Regions from separate parts of the Micromonospora sp. RB23 genome, predicted to be linked through region 1. Evidence: riboswitches for the same ligand, from Rfam matches in the RefSeq annotation. Region 1 holds a riboswitch; each other region holds the start of a gene.
What was found. Region 1 has a riboswitch for cobalamin ahead of ACTFTM_RS13580 (ribonucleoside-diphosphate reductase subunit alpha). Riboswitches for the same ligand answer to the same signal wherever they lie in the genome.
Positions count from the first base shown of each region.

Region 2: linked by a shared signal. The riboswitch ahead of cobN (cobaltochelatase subunit CobN) and the one ahead of ACTFTM_RS13580 (ribonucleoside-diphosphate reductase subunit alpha) in region 1 are both predicted to bind cobalamin.
Region 3: linked by a shared signal. The riboswitch ahead of ACTFTM_RS02710 (ABC transporter substrate-binding protein) and the one ahead of ACTFTM_RS13580 (ribonucleoside-diphosphate reductase subunit alpha) in region 1 are both predicted to bind cobalamin.

Region 1 is NZ_CM132111.1:2,969,726-2,976,098, reverse strand. Features, by position in the region: gene ACTFTM_RS13580 (ribonucleoside-diphosphate reductase subunit alpha) at 1-1,609, opposite strand, end outside; cobalamin riboswitch at 1,799-2,012, opposite strand; cobalamin riboswitch at 2,155-2,294, shown strand; gene ACTFTM_RS13575 (CbtB domain-containing protein) at 2,330-2,533, shown strand; gene ACTFTM_RS13570 (CbtA family protein) at 2,524-3,324, shown strand; gene ACTFTM_RS13565 (histidine phosphatase family protein) at 3,321-3,917, shown strand; gene ACTFTM_RS13560 (GH92 family glycosyl hydrolase) at 4,075-6,373, opposite strand, start outside.
Region 2 is NZ_CM132111.1:3,713,621-3,719,993, forward strand. Features, by position in the region: gene cobN (cobaltochelatase subunit CobN) at 1-2,879, opposite strand, end outside; cobalamin riboswitch at 3,144-3,320, opposite strand; gene ACTFTM_RS17200 (hypothetical protein) at 3,477-3,812, opposite strand; gene ACTFTM_RS17205 (hypothetical protein) at 4,239-4,817, shown strand; gene ACTFTM_RS17210 (toll/interleukin-1 receptor domain-containing protein) at 4,819-6,373, shown strand, end outside.
Region 3 is NZ_CM132111.1:588,401-594,773, forward strand. Features, by position in the region: gene ACTFTM_RS02705 (M14 family zinc carboxypeptidase) at 53-1,930, shown strand; cobalamin riboswitch at 1,968-2,108, shown strand; gene ACTFTM_RS02710 (ABC transporter substrate-binding protein) at 2,194-3,123, shown strand; gene ACTFTM_RS02715 (FecCD family ABC transporter permease) at 3,155-4,252, shown strand; gene ACTFTM_RS02720 (ABC transporter ATP-binding protein) at 4,249-5,037, shown strand; gene ACTFTM_RS02725 (VOC family protein) at 5,063-5,827, opposite strand; gene ACTFTM_RS02730 (ABC transporter permease) at 5,922-6,373, opposite strand, start outside.

The DNA.
Region 1 (6,373 bases):
CCAGCGCGGTCAGGTACAGCTCCTCGCTGATCCGCGTGGACAGCTCCCGCGCGGCCGGCGCGTCGAACGGCAGCCGCAGCGCGAAGAACACGTCCTGCAACCCCATCAGCCCGAGCCCGACCGGCCGCCAACGGGGGTTGCTCGCCGCCGCCTGCGGGGTCGGGTAGTAGTTGATGTCGATGACCCGGTCGAGGAACGTCACCGCCGTCCGGACCGTCGCGCGCAGCCGTTCCCAGTCGATGCCGTCCCCGGTCAGGTGGGCGGCGACGTTCACCGAGCCGAGGTTGCACACGGCGGTCTCGTCGTCGCTGGACACCTCGATGATCTCGGTGCAGAGGTTGGAGAGGTGCACCACGTTGCCCGGCTCGGCCGTCTGGTTGCACAGCCGGTTGGCCGCGTCCTTGAAGGTCATCCAGCCGTTGCCGGTCTGGGCCAGGGTCCGCATCATCTTCCCGTACAGCTCGCGGGCCGGCAGCTGCCGCACGTAGCGGCCCTGCGCCTCGGCGGCCCGGTACGCGGCGTCGAACCGCTCGCCCCACAGGTCCGGCAGCTCGGGCACCTCGTCGGGGTCGAACAGGGACCACATCTCGTCCGCCTCGACCCGGCGCATGAACTCGTCCGGAATCCAGTTGGCGAGGTTGAGGTTGTGCGTACGCCGGGCGTCCTCGCCGGTGTTGTCCCGCAGCTGGAGGAACTCCTCGATGTCCGGGTGCCACGGCTCTAGGTACACGCAGGCCGCGCCCTTGCGCCGGCCGCCCTGGTTGACCGCCGCGACGCTCGCGTCCAGCGTGCGCAGCCACGGCACGATGCCGTTGGACTGCCCGTTCGTGCCGCGGATCAGCGCGCCCCGGGACCGGACCCGGGAGTACGCGATGCCGATGCCACCGGCGAACTTGGACAGACTGGCGACCTGCGCGTAGCGCGCGTAGATCGAGTCCAGCTCGTCGCGCGGCGAGTCCACGAGGTAGCACGAGGACATCTGCGTGTGCCGCGTGCCGGAGTTGAACAGGGTCGGCGAGCTGGGCAGATAGGCGAGGCTGGACATCAGCCGGTAGAAGTCGACCGCCTCGTCCGGCGTACGGGACAGGCCGCAGGCCACCCGCAGCAGCCAGTACTGCGGGGTTTCCAGCACGAGGCGGCTCGTCGGGTGGCGCAGCAGATACCTGTCGTAGACGGTGCGCAGGCCGAAGTACTCGAACCGACGGTCGCCGTCGGTGTCGACGGCGTCGTCGAGCACGCGGGAGTGCGCGGCGACGAACGCGGCGGTGTCGTCACCGATCAGGCCCTCGGCGTGACCGGTCCGGATCGCCGCGCTGAACGAGTCGATGCCCTGCCGGCGCACCTCCCGGTCCACATGGGTGGCCAGTAGCCGGGCGGCGAGGCGCGAGTACTGCGGCTCCGCCCCGATCATCTCGGCCGCGGTCTGGATGGTCAGCGCGGCCAGCTCGGCCGTCGTCGCGCCGTCGTACAGGCCGCTGATCGTGCGGGTCGCCACCCGAAGCGGGTCGACGTCGGGCAGGTCGTCGGCCCACCGCTCGACCGCCCGGACGAGCCTGTGCACGTCCACGGCCTCGACGCCGCCGTCGCCCGTACGCACCCGCACGGCGATCGGGCGGGGGGCCGCACCGCTGACCGGGACCACCTCGGTGACTGTCACCACTTGCTCCTCGCGAGTTCGGAGACCTCCAGGGGCCCTCGGACACGACGAGACCGACACCGTCGGACCCACCGCCCGCACGGCGTGGGTCGACTGGCGTCGGCCGTCCCACGCGGCCTCGGACCACCGCGCGCCCGGGTTCGGGTACGCGGCGCGCTGGCAGGTCTTCGGACTCGCGGGCACACCCGGGCATGCCCGGTCACCTACTGGCCGTCGCTTCCCAGGCCGGTGGCCCAGTGCCGATGACGGCGGTCGTTCCCACTCACCGCTGCGGGGCAGTCCCGGATTTCCACCGGGTTCCCTCTTGCCTCGACCACTCGTGGTGAGCGGCCGAACCAGCTGCGGTCGACACCATATATAGGGGCGAGCGCGTTTGTCACACCCCACATGTCGGGCTCGGGCGTGTCGCGGCCCGCGGTGACGGCCCTCGTCGATCGGCGGTGGACCGAACGGCGGGCGGTGCCGCACCGGCAGTCGTCATCGGCTTGACCGACCGAATCGGCACCGATACGGTCGACCCACTATCTGCGGCGACGCGAGGGAAGCCGGTGAGAATCCGGCGCGGTCGCGCCACTGTGAGCGGCCCCCAGCCTGGGGGTCGCGAGCCAGGACGCTCGGTCGTCCGCAGCCTTGCGATGGGGACGCGTCATCCCCGAGGAGGTTCGTCTACGCATGTCCAGCTCCACGTCCAGCCAGCCGCTGGCGCACCCCGCTGTCCCGACCCGTCTTCTGTGGACGGTGCTGGCAACCGTCGCCGCGCTCGCCCTGCTGACCTACCTCGTCGCCTTCGACCAGGGGGCGGTCTCGCGCAGCGGGATGTACCTGCACGAATTGATGCACGACGGCCGGCACCTGCTGGGCGTCCCGTGCCACTGAGCGGCGCCGGCGCCGCACCCACGTTCGTCACGGTCCTGCTGCGCGGGCTGCTCGCCGGCCTGGTCGCCGGCCTGCTCGCCGGGACGTTCGCCTACGTCGTCGGCGAACCGCACGTCGAGGCCGCCATCGCCATCGAGGAGGCGGCCACGCAGGCCGAGCCCGCCACGGACGGGCACCAGCACGACGAGGCCACCGCCGACGGGCACCAGCACGACGAGGACGCCCTGGTCAGCCGGAACGGCCAACGCGGCGGCCTGTTCCTGGCCACCGGCCTGTTCGGGGCCGCGATGGGCGGGCTGCTGGCCAGCGCGTACGTCCTGCTGGGTCGTCGGCGGCGGACCGTCGACGACGGGAGGTCCGGGCTGCTGCTCGCCGGTGGCGCGCTGCTCGGCGCGGTGATCGTGCCGTTCCTCAAGTACCCGCCGAATCCCCCGGCCGTCGGCGATCCGTCCACCATCGACCAGCGCACCGTCACCTACCTGCTGATGGTGGTGCTCGGCCTGGCCGCGGTCTGGTCCGGTTCGCTGGGCTACCGGTCGGTGGGCGAGCAGGCGCCGGTGTGGCTGCGGGCCAGCGCCGCGGTCGGCGGTTTTCTGCTGGTCACCGTCGTGTCGTACGTGGTGCTGCCATCGTTCCAGGAGGTCCCCGGTGACTTCCCGGCGACGCTGCTGTGGAGCTTCCGGCTCGCCTCGCTCGGCACCCAGACGGTGCTGTGGACCGGGATCGGCCTGCTCTTCGCCGCCCTGATGCACCGCCAGCGCGTGGTCGCCGACGCACGACTGGCCGGGTGAGCGTCACCCGCCTGCGGCTCGTTGCCCACGGTCACACCGCTGGCCTGCGACAGGCCCGGTTCGGCGGCAACGACAGCCTGGACGAGGGCGGCCGACGCGCCGCCCTCGTCCGGTCCCCCGCTGACGCCGGCCGACGGGCAGGCGACACCGTGGCGTGCCTGTCCAGCCCCGCTGCGGCGGCCGTCGAGACCGCCGAGGTCCTCGGCCTCGCGCCCACCGTCGAGGCGGCCCTGGCCGACTGCGACTACGGCGACTGGACCGGCCGGCCCCTCGCGGAGATCGCGGCGGAGCGGCCCGACGCGCTGCGCGAGTGGCTGTCCACGCCGGACGCCGCGCCGCACGGCGGTGAATCGGTCGTCGCGGTGCGTCAGCGCGTCGGTCGGTGGCTGGACGCGCAGCGCGGGGACGGCCGACGCGTCACGGCCGTCACCCACCCGCTCGTGATCCGGGTCGCGCTCGTGCACGCCCTGGGTCTGCCGTTGGCGACGTACCGGCAGTTCGACGTCGCGCCGTTGGCGGTCGTCCGGCTCACCGGCCACGGCGCGCACTGGCAGCTCCGTCTGGACGCGTCGCCGGCATGGGCGAAGGGGTGACGAGGGTCCACCCCGGCCCCTGTCGAGCTGCCCCAGATCCGGGGCAGCGAGGTCGGGCGGTCGCGCGACCCGCGTCCCGGGGCCGACATCGGGTGGACCCGGAACGGGTGTCGGGCGGGCCGTGGAGCACGGCCCGCCCGACTGGTGAACTCCCGGCCTACCTCGTGCCGGTGACCGTGAACGGTCGGGACACCGTCGCCTTCGAGCGGGACCCGGACAACGTCACGCTGGTGACTCCGGGCTCCATCGAATCCGGGACGCCGACGGTCCCACCGGCGACGATGCCGTCACCGTTCGCGCGCACCGTGCCGACCTGACGGCCGTCGCCGAGGCTGACCGCGATCGTCTCGTTCGGCGCGAAGCCGGCGCCGTCGATGGTGATCGACGTGCCGCGCGGCGCGGAGGGCGTGGGCAACGACAGGCGCGGCTGGTAGGCCGGTTCCGTCGAGCCCACGGTCACCTGCACGGTTGCCGTGGCCGGCGTGCCGGAGGACGCGCCGGTGGCGCGGACGGCGTACCGCCCCGGCGGGGTGTCCCCGGCGGTCGTGACGGTCGCGCGGACCGCGCCGGTCGTGGACGCCGAGACCGTCACCTCGCGGGTCGTGCCGGCCGCGAGGCCCACCGTCACCCGCTCGCCGGCGGCGAACCCGCTGCCGACGACCGTGACCGCGTCGCCAGCGGCGACCGACTGCGCGCCGGACACCGCGAGGGTGGTGGCCGCCCCGCCCCCACGGACGGTCACGGTGAAGGTGGCGGTGCTGCTGGACAGCGTGTCCCACGCGGTGACGCGCACCGTGTAGGTGCCCGCACCGGCGTAGGTGTGCCGGCCGCTCAGCGCGCCGTCCGCGCCGACCGTGGCGTCGTCCGGAACCGTGCCGTCACCCCACTGGACGCGGGCGCGGTAGCCGGTGGTGTCGGGGACACCGCCGGTCACCGATCCGAGGTTCGCCGTGAGGACCTGCCCGGCGTCGACGCTCTGGTCGCCCGGGGCGGCGGTCACCAGCGCGGCGGCCGGAGTGCCGTCGTCGGCGACCGCGAACACGTGGATCCGGCCCGCCGAACGGGGGTCGCCGGTCTGCGTCGGCAGGGTCACCGAGACCAGCGTCTTGCCCGCCGGGATCTGGTACGGCGTGGTGGCAAACAGGAACGGCTGGGCGCCGTCCCGGCTCGTGCCACTGAGCCGGTACGCGGACTTCGCGACCACGATGTTGCCGTACGACGGCGTTCCGTTGGCGTTGCCGCCCAGCGTCCAGTCACTGAACTGGATCGGGACGCTGGCGGTGCTGCCGTCGCTGAAGGTCGCCGTGCCGGTGGTGCTCTGGTTGCCCTGCGTACCGGCGCCGATGAACGAGATGCTCCGGGCGTCGGCCGGCAGGCGCAGGGCGATCGTCGCGCCGTTGCCGGTGGCGTTGTCCGGCTGCCCGGCCGGGACCTGAGGCAGGGTGAAGCCCAGCTCGGTGCCCGGCACCTGGTGCCGCTGCCCCTGGGTCACGCCGGCCCCCGCCAGCGCGGCCCGCGAGTACGCCCACGACTTCGCGTCGCAGTCCGCCGCGAGGGTGCCCTCGTCGCCGACACACACGGTGTCGAACGCCGCGGTGAGGCTGGACTTCGCCGCGTACGCGACGTCGACGCCGACCGTCACCGAGCCCTGACCGGCGCCGTCGGTCACCGTGACGCTCGCCTGGTGGTAACCGGGCGTGGCGTAGGTGTGCTCGCCGCTGACGCGGTAGACCTCCCGGGAGCTCAGGGTCAGGGTGCCCTCGGTGGCCGGTGAGCCGTCGCCCCAGTCGATCGTGGCGCGGTAGTCGTCGGCGCTGCCGCCGGTGACCGTGGCCAGGGCCATCGTGGCGGGTGCGCCGGAGCGGGCGTGCACGCCGTCGGTGGCGGTCACCGTGATGTCACCGCCGCTCAGGTCGAGGTCGCCCCCGGCGAGCAGCTCGATCTCGGCGAGGGTCGGCTGCGCGGCGCCCACGGTCTTCGTCACGACGAGGCGGAACTGGGAGTACCGACCGGGCTTGTCGATCCGGAACGGCCGGGTCTGGTTGCGCCAGCGGAACACCTCGCCCGCCCGCGCGTCCAGCGTGCTCCAGGTGAGCCCGTCGGTGGAGCCCTGCAACCGCCAGTCCGCCGGGTCACCCGCGGCGGCGCCGGAGGTGATCGTGTAGTAGGTCGGCTTCTGCCGGCCGCCACGGGTCGCCCAGCCGATCTGCGGCGTGCCCGACGACGCCGTCAGCTGGGTGGTGGACGAGTCGTCGAACAGCGTCGACGCGGCCTGACCGCCGTTGACCGTGGCGGTGCCGAGGCCCGGCCCGGTGACGTCCTGCAACGGCTGCGGTACGGCGTCGCCCTTCGTCAACGACGGCGGCGTCGCGTCCCGGCCGGTGCCCCACGACGACGGGTTCGGACCCATCTGGAAGTCGATCGTGCCGCCCCTGGCGAGCGCGGACACGTCGACG
Region 2 (6,373 bases), 740 kb from region 1:
TCGTCCGGCTCGTTCAGGGCGGCGACCCGCCGCACGGCGTCGTCGAGCAGGGCCACCACGTGCGGGAACGCGTCCCGGAAGAAGCCGGAGATCCGCACCGTGACGTCGACGCGGGGCCGCCCCAGCTCGGTGGTCGGCACGACCTCGACGCCGGTGACCCGCCGGGACCGCTCGTCCCAGACGGGTCGGCAGCCCAGCAGCGCGAGCACCTCGGCGATGTCGTCGCCCTGGGTGCGCATCGCGCTGGTGCCCCACACGGTCAACCCGACCGAGCGGGGGTACGCGCCGGTGTCGGCGAGGTGCCGGGCCAGCAGCGAGTCGGCCAGGGCCACGCCGACGTCCCACGCGTTGCGGCTGGGGATGGCCTTCGGGTCGACGGAGTAGAAGTTCCGGCCGGTGGGCAGCACGTTGACCAGGCCCCGGGTGGGTGACCCGGACGGGCCGGGCGGCACGAACCGGCCGTCGAGCGCGCCGAGGGTGTTGCGCATCTCGTCGGTGGTGCGGTCCAGGCGCGGCACCAGCTCGGTGGCGGCGAAGCGCAGCACCGCGGCGGCGTCCGGGATCGCCTGACCGGTCACCTCGGCGACGACCGCCTCGGCCGTGTCGGCGACCCAACCGAGGGTCTCCATGCCGACGACGAGCCGCCGGGCGAGCGCTTCGACGAGGTCGATCGCGTCGGCGGCGGTGCGGGCGGGCCCGTCCACCGCGTCGGTCAGCGCGGCCGGCAGGGCGATCCGCTGACCGGGCGTCGCGAGCAGCGCCTGCTCGTCGAGGGCGTACGCGGCGGCGAGGGCCTGCCGCAGGCCGGGCAGGGCGTGCGCGCCACCCCAGATCTGCGGGGCGCGCAGCACGGCCAGGACCAGGTTGACGCGGGGCTCGCCGGTGGGCGCGTCGGCGAGGATGTGCAGGCCGTCGCGGATCTGCACGTCCTTGACCTCGCACAGGTAGCCGTCGAGGTGCAGGACGAAGTCGTCGAAGTCGTCCGCGTCGGGCATCGCCTCGGTGTGCAGGTCGTGGTGCAGCTCGGCGGCGCGTACCAGGTCCCAGATCTGCGCCCGGACGGTCGGCGCCTTGGCCGGGTCGAGCGCCTGCACGGTGGCGTACTCGTCCAGCAGTTGCTCCAGTTTGGCCAGGTCGCCGTACGTCTCGGCGCGGGCCATCGGCGGCACCAGGTGGTCGACGACCACGGCGTGCGCCCGCCGCTTGGCCTGGGTGCCCTCACCGGGGTCGTTGACGATGAACGGGTAGACCAGCGGCAGGTCCTCCAGGACGGCGTCGGGCGCGCAGTCGGCGGCCAGGCCGAGGCCCTTGCCGGGTAGCCACTCCAGGGTGCCGTGCTTGCCCAGGTGCACCACGGCGTCCGCGCCGAAGCCGCCGTCCGCGACGGGCGCGGCGAGCCAGCGGTACGCGGCCAGGTAGTGGTGGCTCGGCGGCAGATCCGGGTCGTGGTAGATGGCGATCGGGTTCTCCCCGAAACCACGCGGCGGCTGGATGAGCAGCACCACGTTGCCGAAGCGCAGCCCGGCCAGCACGATGTCGCCGCCCTCGGTGTACAGCTCGCCGGGCGGCTCTCCCCAGTGCTCCCGCATCCGCTCGCGCAGCTCGACCGGAATCTGCTCGAACCACCGCCGGTACGTCTGCCCGGGCACCCGCGCCTCGGCGGCGGCCAACTGCTCCGGCGTCAGCCACTCCACGTCGTGACCACCGGCGGCGATCAACGCGTGGATCAGCGCGTCACCGTCGGTGGGCGGCGGGGCGTCGCCCAGGTCGTAGCCGGCCTCGGCGAGCGCGGCGAAGAGCCGGACCGCCGAGGCCGGGGTGTCCAGCCCGACGGCGTTGCCGACCCGGGAGTGCTTGGTGGGGTACGAGCTGAGCACCACGGCGAGACGCTTGTCGGCGTTCGGCACGTACCGCAGGCGGGCGTGGCGCACCGCGATCCCGGCGACCCGGGCGGCCCGCTCGGGGTCGGCCGCGTACACCGAGAGACCGTCGGCGTCGACCTGCTTGAACGAGAACGGCACGGTGACGATCCGGCCGTCGAATTCGGGGATGGCCACCTGCATCGCGGCGTCCAACGGGGACAGTCCGGCGTCGCTGCCGGCCCACTGCTCGCGCGTGCTGGTGAGGCAGAGCGCCTGGATGACCGGCACGTCCAGGGCGGCGAGCGCGCCGACGTCCCAAGCGTCCTCGTCGCCGCCGGAGGAGGCGTCCGCCGCGACCGCGCCGCCGGCCGCGAGGACGGTGACCAGCAACGCGTCGCAGCGGGCGAAGAGGCCGAGCGGGCCGGCGCCGGTGGTCAACCCGCGCAGCGAGCCGCAGAAGATCGGCAGTGGGTTGCCGCCCGCCGCGCGGACCGCCTCGGCCAGCACGTCGACGAACGCCGTGTTACCGGCCAGGGCGTGTGCCCGGTAGAAGACGATCCCGATGGTGGGCCGGTCCGGTTCGGCGGAATGCACGCCGTGCACGCCGTACGCCGGGGTCGGCATGGGCGGGGCGAACCCCTCGCCGGTGAGCAGGACCGTGTCGGAGAGGAACCGGGCCAGCTCCCCCAGGTTGTCCGGCCCACCCTCGACCAGGTACGCGAGGGCCTGGGCGACGACCCCGGCCGGCACCGTGGAGACCGCCATCAGCTCCGCGTCGGGCACCGCCTCACCGCCGAGGACGACCGTGGGCACGCCGCTGGCGAGCACCGCGGCGAGGCCGTCCGGCCACGCCTGCCGACCGCCGAGCAGGCGTACGACGGCGAGGTCGACCCCGTCGAGCAGGGCGGGCACCTCGTCGGCCGCCACGCGGGCGGGGTTGGCGAGTCGGTAGTCGGCGGCGCTGGCACGGGCGGCCAGCAGGTCGGTGTCGGCGGTGGAGAGCAGCAGAATGCGCACGGCAGGCTCCGGACGGTAACGTCGGCGCGCTCGCGGAAGCGACTCGGCGACGACGTGCGGGTGGGCGCGGGGTTCAGCGGGCACCGCGACCCGGACCGCTCACCGGCGCGGGGCCGGTGGCGACGGGTGGCGTGGCGCGAACCTCAGCGGGGAACGGAGTCGATGCCGGTCGCGGCGACAGCACGGCCGCGGTACGCAGGACGGCAGCGGCCGTCGATGATGGAGACGCGAAGCGTCATCGGGTCCTCCTCGGGTGTCCACGCCCTGGGGTACGTCCCGACGGCCGAAGTATCCTGGCTTCCGGATCGACGCTCTCCCCCGGCCTTCCAACCGCAGACACACGGCCGTGACTCGCGAGGGGGGATCACTCCCCGGTGACAGTGGCGGGACCGCGTCGGATTCGCACCGACTTCCTTCACTGCCGTCAGGCCGCGAATGCTGCCACACCCCGGCGCCGCCGGTCAACGCGTCGCGGGCTGCCAAGGTGGTTCGTCGACGGCGGAAGACCTCATGGTTGGGCAGTGTGTGCGCGGCCCCTTTGGAGCTGATGTCGTAGACGATTCATCCAGAACCCGACCCGTCGCAGCCGTGGACGGCTCAGCGGGCGCGGCGCTCCGGGTGTGCCCGATTCCACACCCGCATCCGTTCCGGGTAGCCGGTGCGGGCCGCCTCGTACAGCGGCACCGCGTGCCGGCGGGCGATGTCGCCCGCGGCACGGGGTGTGCCGGTGCGGCGGCGGATCCACTCCCCGTCGTGGGCGATCGCGACCACCGTGGTGTCGGTGGCGGTCGTCTCCGGTTCCAGGTAGAACTCCACGCCCCGCCGACTGGCGACGAACGCCTCCAGCGCGGCGAGGTCGTCCCGGGTCGCCTCGCGGTCCAGCTTGGTAGGGGTCGCCTCGGCGCCCCGTGACCGCCGGTTGAACCAGCCCATGTCCAGCCCCTCTCCTTCAACGCCCACCCCCAGTTCAGCACCGATTCCTGGCAATACGCTGGACGGCCAGGGTTATCTAGGGTTATTCACCTTTTTGCCTGATCACCGCCGGAGAGTCGGGCCAGGCACGTGACGAAGTTTGTCCTCAACTGTGTAGTCGTCTCATAGCTGTGTCGAGGTAGACCCAGAGGGCGCCCCCGACCGTTTTCCGGCCCGAGGTGCGGCCCGGAGACGACAGATCAGTCTCAGGAGGGATGGGTTGGGCGACCTCTCCGGACGACTACGGGACCGGTACGGATGTCGATCGGTGCCCATTTGGGGGTAGCGGCCGTTGCGGGCAGGGGCTGAGATGAGGCTACCGATTGTCGAAGAGTTGATCACAGGATGTGAAGCATCGGCATGGACTCGACTGCATGTTGTGTCGTCATGGTGCTCATCATCGGCGGTGTCGTGGGGTACGTCGCGTGGACTCGGGCCAGGGGATCGGCCCGGTATGACGACCTGCGCCCCGGCGTCGACGACGGCAGATGGGTGCGGGAAGGCGTGGAGCGTTACGAGCGGCTGGTTGGCCGGCACTACGGCTCGCCGGAGACAATCGCCGCAGGCGGCGTGCAGCGCCTGCAGGCGAATGATCGCGCCGCCGCGCTGTTCTTCTTCCAGAAGGCCATTGATCTGCTACACACCAATTACCTTTTCAGCGAGATGCGTCAACGGCGGCCCTCCGATCGGGACTCACCGATCATCGGTGCGTACCTTGACACGCTGGCCGCGATACGAGCCGAGCGGCCAACCGCACCGGTCGCGGCATCAGTTCAGGAGGTCACCCACCGGCTGCGGACCATTTCGACAGCGTGCCAGGACGCCGGACTTGATCCGTCCCGGTATCTCGGCGCGCTGAATCGCCTCGGCCAACTCGCGGCGGATGTCGATGTGAGCCGCACGTTCTGGCGCAACCCGACGCTAGACGAGGTTCTCCGCGGCGATGACGAGGCGGACCGTGGGTAGGTTGGCCATCGGCGAGTCGGTACTGACCAGCGAGGACATCAGCGACTACGAGGCTTTGCAGGTCTTCTTCCGCGTCGCCGAAGAGCGCGGCCACCGTGGGTTGTCGGTCGTGGTTGACGAACGCGGCGCGGTGCTCTCACATCCCGACTATGCCGACCGGATGGGTGTCGCGCATCAGCGGGCGGGTGCGTGGGCGTTTTGCCGTGCTCAGTCTGCCGAGGCGTTCGGATTGCCGTCCGGCACGGATTGGGTCCGGCAGCAGGCTCTGCATCTGGTGTTCCAGGCTGGTTCGCCGTATCGGAACAGGCCGCAGCTGCACACTCAGTTGTACCTGCAGCGATTCGGCAGCGCCGAGACGCAGATGTTGGCACCGGTGTGCTCCGCCCATCCGTTGGCCTGGAGCAACGACGGCGCACGAGTCTGCGTGCTGGAGGAGCGTCTTGGTCATCTCACGGACGGCTCGGGCATGGCGAAGTACCTGCTCTGGGAGTACGGGCTCGCTGTTGGCGACCGTCGACTGGTCGCGGGCTTTCCCGCCACGGAAAAGCTGGATTTCATCGAGCTCACCTACGCTCCGGACGGCCGTTGGATCCACCTGTGCGACTGGGGCCAGGGCCGCAACCTGCTGGTGAGCGTCGCTGACGGTGTGGTCGTGCCGCTGCCGATGCGCTCCGGCGCGGTCGCGTTCAATCCTCGCTACGACGCGGGTGACATGACCGTGATGACGGTGGACGGTCCGACGGGCGACTTGATCATCCACGACTATGAGCTGTCGGCAGACAGGCTGACGCGGCGGAGCAGGCTGGCTTCGCCAACCGGGTTGCCGATGCGTGTCCGGGAGTTGGCAATCTCAGCACGGGGCGAGGCTGCGGTCACCGCACCCATCGGCGTCGTCGGGCTTGACCAGCTTCAGCGGGGTGGTGTTCACATCGCGGCGTATGTCGACATTGACGCGGGTGAGATAGAGCCGGTGCTCGGCGTGTCGTTTCGGACCCCGGGTGCTCAGCGGCGGCACACGAGTCCCCGCTGGTGTGACGATCGTGGTCTGGTCGACGCGTCACGGCTGAAGATCGCGGACCACCTGCTGGAGCGGGCCACGCCGAGTCGCTGCTCAGAGGACTCGCCGCAGGTCTCCAACGACGTCACCGACCGGTGGCTGGAGGTGATGAACGGCATCGAGACAGCGTGGCGGTCGGGTGCCATCCCCACCCACCGGTTCGCGCAGGAGTTCGTCCAGTACGCCCTCGGCTGCATGTCGATCGACCGGGCTCGGGCGGAGGAGGTGCTGGCAGCCGTACGGCAGCGTACCCACCGCGACCCAGCCGCCCGCGAGGTCGTTCAGCGGGTTATGACCGGGTCGCGAGGGTGGGCCAGCCTGTCGTCGGTAGGTGTTCCAACGCCGGAGTTTGCGCCCGCCTCGGCACCGGACCGGTACTCTGCGGCGGCGGTCGAGCGGGCGGTGCTCGACCTGGTGGCCGCCCGTCGCTTCGCCGAGGCTGCCGACGCGGTCCGCTCGCTGCTTGCCGTCGGGCAACGAGCACGGCACTTGCCGCCGG
Region 3 (6,373 bases), 2.4 Mb from region 1:
GGTGAAGTGTGCATCACCGAGCGGGATCTTCCGCCCTTCGAGGAGGTAGTCCATGGCCCTCCGCCCACCTCACTCTCTCCGCCGCGTCCTGGTGCTCGCCGTCGTCACCGGGCTGGGAATCGTCACTGTCGCCGCCGGACCGGTCGCCGCCGAGCCGGCGCCTGACCACGCCGCCGAGTCGGCCGCCGCCGGCTACCGGGTGCTCGGGCCCCGGACCTTCGCCGACCGCAACGCCGTTGCCCGCACCGGGGCCGCCATCGACTACTCCGAGCACGGCGTCCTGCACGTCTCGGCCACCGCCGCGGAGGCCGCCGCGATCGGCAAGCTGGGCTTCCGGCTGGAACCGCTGGCACCGCCACCGAGCGCCGAGCGCGGCGCGGGCGAAGTGGGCACGCTGGCCTTCCCGCCCGCCGACTCCAACTACCACGACTACGCGGAACTGACCGCCGTCGTGAACCAGGCCGTCGCCGACCATCCGGCCATCGCCCGCAAGATCAGCATTGGTACGTCGTACGAGGGCCGCGACCTGATGGCCGTGAAGATCTCCGACAACGTCGGCACCGACGAGAACGAGCCGGAGATCCTGTTCAACGCCCAGCAGCACGCCCGCGAGCACCTGACCGTCGAGATGGCGATCTACCTGCTCAACCTCTTCACCGACAGCTACGGCAGCGACTCCCGGATCACCAACATCGTCAACAGCCGGGAGATCTGGATCGTGCCGACGGTGAACCCGGACGGCAGCGAGTACGACATCGCCACCGGGTCGTACCGGTCCTGGCGCAAGAACCGCCAGCCGAACAGCGGCTCGTCCAACGTCGGCACCGACCTGAACCGCAACTGGTCCTACCAGTGGGGCTGCTGCGGTGGCTCGTCCGGCACCACCTCGTCGGAGACGTACCGCGGGCCTTCGGCGTTCTCCGCGCCGGAGACGCAGGCGCTGCGCAACTTCGTGAACAGCCGCGTCGTCGGTGGCGTCCAGCAGATCAAGGCGAACATCGACTTCCACACGTACTCGCAGCTGGTGCTCTGGCCCTTCGGCTACACCACCGCGAACAACCCGTCCGGAATGAGCGCGGACCAGTACAACACCTTCGCCACCATCGGTCAGCAGATGGCGGCCACCAACAGCTACACCCCGGAGCAGTCCAGCGACCTCTACATCGCCGACGGCACCAGCATCGACTGGATGTGGGCCACCCACGGCATCTGGGCGTACACCTTTGAGATGTACCCGGGCTCCTCCTCCGGTGGCGGCTTCTACCCGCCCGACGAGGTGATCCCCGCGCAGACCACCCGCAACCGGGAGGCCGTGCTGATGCTCAGCGAGTACGCGGACTGCCCGTACCGCGCCATCGGCAAGCAGTCGCAGTACTGCGGAGGTGGCGGCGGCACCACGGTCTGGTCGGACACCTTCGAGACCGCCACGGGTTGGACGATCAACCCGTCCGGCACAGACACCGCGACGCTCGGGGCGTTCGAGCGGGGCGCCGCCCAGGCGACCAACTCCTCCGGGGCGAAGCAGCTCACCCCGTACGCCGGCTCGAACGACCTGGTCACCGGCCGGCTCGCCGGGTCGGCTGCCGGTGACTACGACGTCGACGGCGGCGTGACCAGCGCCCGGTCCCCGGCGGTGACCCTGCCGTCGTCCGGCACGCTGACCCTCTCACTGGCCTGGTACCTGGCGCACGGCTCGAACGCCTCGTCGGCCGACTACCTGCGGGTGAGCGTGGTGCACAGCGGCGGCACCACGGCGCTGCTCACCCAGGCCGGCGCGGCCAGCAACCGTGACGGGAGCTGGGCGGTGGCGAACCTCAACCTCAGCCCGTACGCCGGGCAGTCCGTCCGCATCCTCATCGAGGCGGCGGACGCCTCCGGCGCGAGCCTGGTAGAGGCGGCTGTGGACAACATCACCATCACCGCCTCCTGAGCGGGTGGGGCCCCGTACCGCCCCTGCGGGGCCCCACCACCTGCCGCTGAGCCTGCGCTACGGTCTTAGCGACCACTCCGCAGCGAAGCCGGTGTGAAACCGGCGCTGTCCCGCAACTGTGATGCCCCGCCCGACGGTGGGGACGAGCCAGGTCGCCTGCGGAGGGGTCGCGACACGCGCTCTCGAGGAAGGGCGCCTCGTGGGCGGGCGTACCGAAGTCCTGTCGGCGAAGCACCACACTCCTCGGCCGACAGGAGGCCCCCATGTTCAGACGTACCCCTCGGCTCTTCGCCGCGACCCTCGCGGTCGCCGCGCTCGCCCTCGGCGCCTGCGCCGAGAAGACCGACGACAAGCCGGCCGCCGGCACCGCCGCCGCCAGCTACCCGGTGACGGTCGGCCCGCTCACCCTCGACAAGCGTCCCGAGAAGATCGTCTCGCTGTCACCCAGCGCCACCGAGATGCTCTTCGCGATCGGCGCCGGCTCGCAGGTCAGCGCCGTCGACGACCAGTCCAACTACCCCGCCGAGGCCCCCAAGACCGACCTGTCCGGCTTCCAGCCGAACGCCGAGGCGATCGCCGGTAAGAACCCGGACCTGGTGGTGCTCTCCAACGACACCAACAAGATCGTCGACCAGCTCGGCAAGCTGAAGATCCCGGTGTACCTGACCCCGGCGGCGACCACGCTCGACGACTCGTACCGGCAGATCACCGACCTGGGCACCCTGACCGGGCACGCGGACCAGGCCGCCGACGTCGCCAAGCGGATGAAGGACGACATCGCCAAGCTGGTCAAGGACCTCCCGCAGCGCGCCGAGAAGCTCACCTACTACCACGAGCTGGGCCCGGAGCTGTACAGCGCGACCAGCAAGACATTCATCGGCTCGATCTACAGCCTCGTCGGCCTGACCAACATCGCCGACCCGGCCGACGCCGACGGCAAGAACGGCGGCTACCCGCAGCTGTCCCAGGAGGTCATCGTCAAGGCCGACCCGGACTTCGTCTTCCTGGCCGACTCCAAGTGCTGCCAGCAGAACGCCGACTCGGTCAAGGCCCGCAGCGGCTGGGCCGGCCTCACCGCCGTGAAGAACAACCAGGTCGTCACGTTGGACGACGACATCGCCTCCCGCTGGGGCCCGCGAATCGTCGACCTGCTCCGGACGATCATCGACGCGGTCGCCAAGGTGCCCGCGTGACCGTGATCCGTCGGTGACCGGAACGTCGCAGATGACCGCTGGAACACCCGCCACCCGGCCGGCCGGTACGCCTCGCGCGTCCCGGCCCGCCGGGCTGCGTACGCGCTGGCTGGTCGTCGGTGTCCTCGCGGTGCTCGTCGCGCTCGTCGCCGGGGTGTCGCTCGGGCCGGTCAGCCTGCCCCCGGGCAGCGTCGCCGCCGAACTGCTCAACCTGATCCCCGGCGTGCACCTCGACAGCGGACTGACCGAGCGGGAAATCGCCATCGTCACCGAACTGCGGCTGCCCCGGGTCGTGCTGGGCCTGCTCGTCGGCGGTCTGCTGGCCCTCGCCGGTGGCTGCTACCAGGGCGTCTTCCGCAACCCGCTGGCCGACCCGTTCCTGCTCGGGGTGGCCGCCGGCGCGGGACTCGCGGTCACCGCGGTGATCGCCCTCGGCGGCGTCGGTCGGCAGGGCGCGATCTCCGGGCTGCCGTTGACCATCCCGCTGGCCGCGTTCGTCGGGTCGCTGCTCGCCGTGACGATGACCTATCTGCTCGGGGCGGCCGGCGGACGGGGCCGGTCACCGGCGATGCTGATCCTGGCCGGGGTCGCGGTCTCCACGTTCCTCTCCGCCGGGCAGACGTACCTGCTGCAACGGCACTCCGACAGCATCCAGCCGGTCTACTCCTGGCTGCTCGGCCGGCTGGCCACCGCCGGTTGGCACGACGTGCTGCTGGTGCTGCCGTACGCCGCGGTGACCACGGTCGTGGTGCTGCTGCACCGCCGCGAGCTGGACGTCCTCGCACTCGGCGACGACGAGGCGACCAGCCTCGGCCTGCACCCGCAACGCTCCCGCTACCTGCTGATCGCCGCCGCGTCCCTGGGCACCGCCGCTGCGGTCTCCGCGACCGGCCTGATCGGCTTCGTCGGCATCATCGTGCCGCACACCGTCCGGCTGCTCGCCGGATCGAGCTACCGGGTGATCCTGCCGCTGTCGCTGCTGTTCGGCGCCGCGTTCCTGGCGCTGACCGACGTGGTCGCCCGTACCGCCGCCGCCCCGGCCGAGGTGCCCATCGGCGTGGTCACCGCCCTGCTCGGCGGCCCGTTCTTCGTCCTCGTGCTGCGGACCGCCCGCCGGGTGCTCACGTGACTCCCGGGGCGCCGGCCGTCGAGGTCCGCGCGCTGCACGTCAGCCTGGACCGCACGCCGATCCTCACCGGCGTCGACCTCACCGTCGCCGTCGGCGAGTGGGTCACCGTGATCGGCCCGAACGGCGCCGGCAAGTCGACCCTGTTGCGCGCCGTCGGCGGCCTGCTGCCCGCGCCGGACGCCATCTCCCTCTTCGGTACGCCGAGCGGCGCCCTGCACCGCCGCGAACGTGCCCGCGTGGTGGCGACGGTGACGCAGTCCCCGGCGGTACCGCCCGGCATGTCGGTCCTGGACTACGTGCTGCTCGGTCGCACCCCGTACATCCCGCCGCTCGGCCGCGAGTCGGCCGCCGACGTGGCCGCCGTCCACGACGTGCTGGACCGCCTGGACCTCACCGGCTTCCACCGCCGCGAGCTGGCCACCCTGTCCGGGGGAGAGCGACAGCGGGTCTTCCTGGCCCGGGCGCTCGCCCAGGGCGCGACGCTGCTGCTGCTCGACGAGCCGACCAGCGCGCTGGACATCGGCCACCAGCAGGAGGTCCTGGAACTGGTCGACCAGTTGCGCCGGGCCCATGGCCTCACGGTGCTCGCCACCATGCACGACCTCTCCCTCGCGGGCGAGTACGCCGACCGGATGGTCATGCTCGCCGAGGGTCGGGTGGTGGCGACCGGGACTCCGCACGAGGTGTTGACCGAACACCTCCTCGCCACGCACTACCGGGCGAGCGTCCGGGTGCTCCCCGGCACCAACGGCCCCCTGGTGGTCCCCGTCCGCCCTGGCCGGTGAGCCGGGCGCGGCGGGGCCTTCGTGGTCATGGGCCCAGGTCGATGACCGAGAAGAGGGCGCCCTGGGGGTCGCGGAGGGCGGCGAACCGACCGCTCGGGATGTCGCGGGGTGGCACCAGGATCGTCCCGCCCAGCTCGGCGGCGCGGGCGGCAGCGGCGTCCGCGTCGGCCACCGCGAAGTACACCGTCCAGTACGCGGGCAGGTCGGCCGGGTAGCCGTCGCCCAGCGGTGGCATCATCCCGGCGACGATCCGCGCCCCGAGCCGCCACCCCGTGTACGTCATGCCGCCGACCGGTTGTTCGTCCGGCTGCCAGCCGAACACCAGCTCGTAGAAGACCTTCGCGCCCTCCGGGTCGGGCGTGACCAGCTCGTTCCAGCTCATCGCGCCGGGCACGTTGAACACCTCGGCGCCGGGCATCGCCAGCGGCTGCCACACGCTGAACGTGGCGCCCGCCGGGTCGGAGAACACGGCCATCCAGCCCCGGTCGAAGACCTCGAACGGCGGTACGACGACCTGCCCGCCGGCCCGTTCGACCCGGCCGGCGGCCAGTGCCGCGTCGTCGGTGGCGATGTACGTGGACCAGATCGGCACCTGGTCCTCGATGGCCGGCGGCCCGACGCCGGCCACCGGGCGGCCGTCGAGCAGGAAGACGGTGTAGCCGCCCGCCTCGGGCTCCGGCGTCACCCGTCCGGTCCAGCCGAACAGTTCGGGGTAGAAGCGCCGCGCGTCGGTCAGGTCCGGGGTGGCCAGATCGGCCCAGCACGGCGTACCCGGCGGGACGGTGCTCACGTCAAGACCCCTCTCGGCCGGCGGCCACGGGCGGGCCCCCTGCGGGAATCCTGGCACCGTCCCGCTGGGGCACGGGGCGGAAACCGACGAATCGTCAGCTGAACCGGCGACCCTCGTCCCGCCGGTACGCCCAGGCGGCGAGCGCGGCGAGCAGCACCACCCAGACCCCGAGCATGACCAGCGACAGCGGTTCGACCCGGTAGCCGCCGACCGCCCACCACATCAGTTCGGCCGCGCCCCGGGTGGGCAGGAACGGCGCGATCGTCTCGATGAACCCGGGCGCGTCACCCGGCGCGGAGAGCAGCCCGCCGCCGAACGCGAGCGGCAGGAACACGACCTGCGCCACCACGATCGCCGCCTTGCTGGGCAGCGAGTACCCGATGGCCAGGCCCATCAGCGTGAACGGCACCGAGATGACGGCCACGATGACGGCGGTCAGCAGGAACGCCGTGGCGGTGACCCGGGCCGGGGTGAGCGTCGCGCCGATCACGACGACCGGGATCAGCGACAGGTACGTCAGCGCGAGGCCGGCCAGCACCCGGCCCG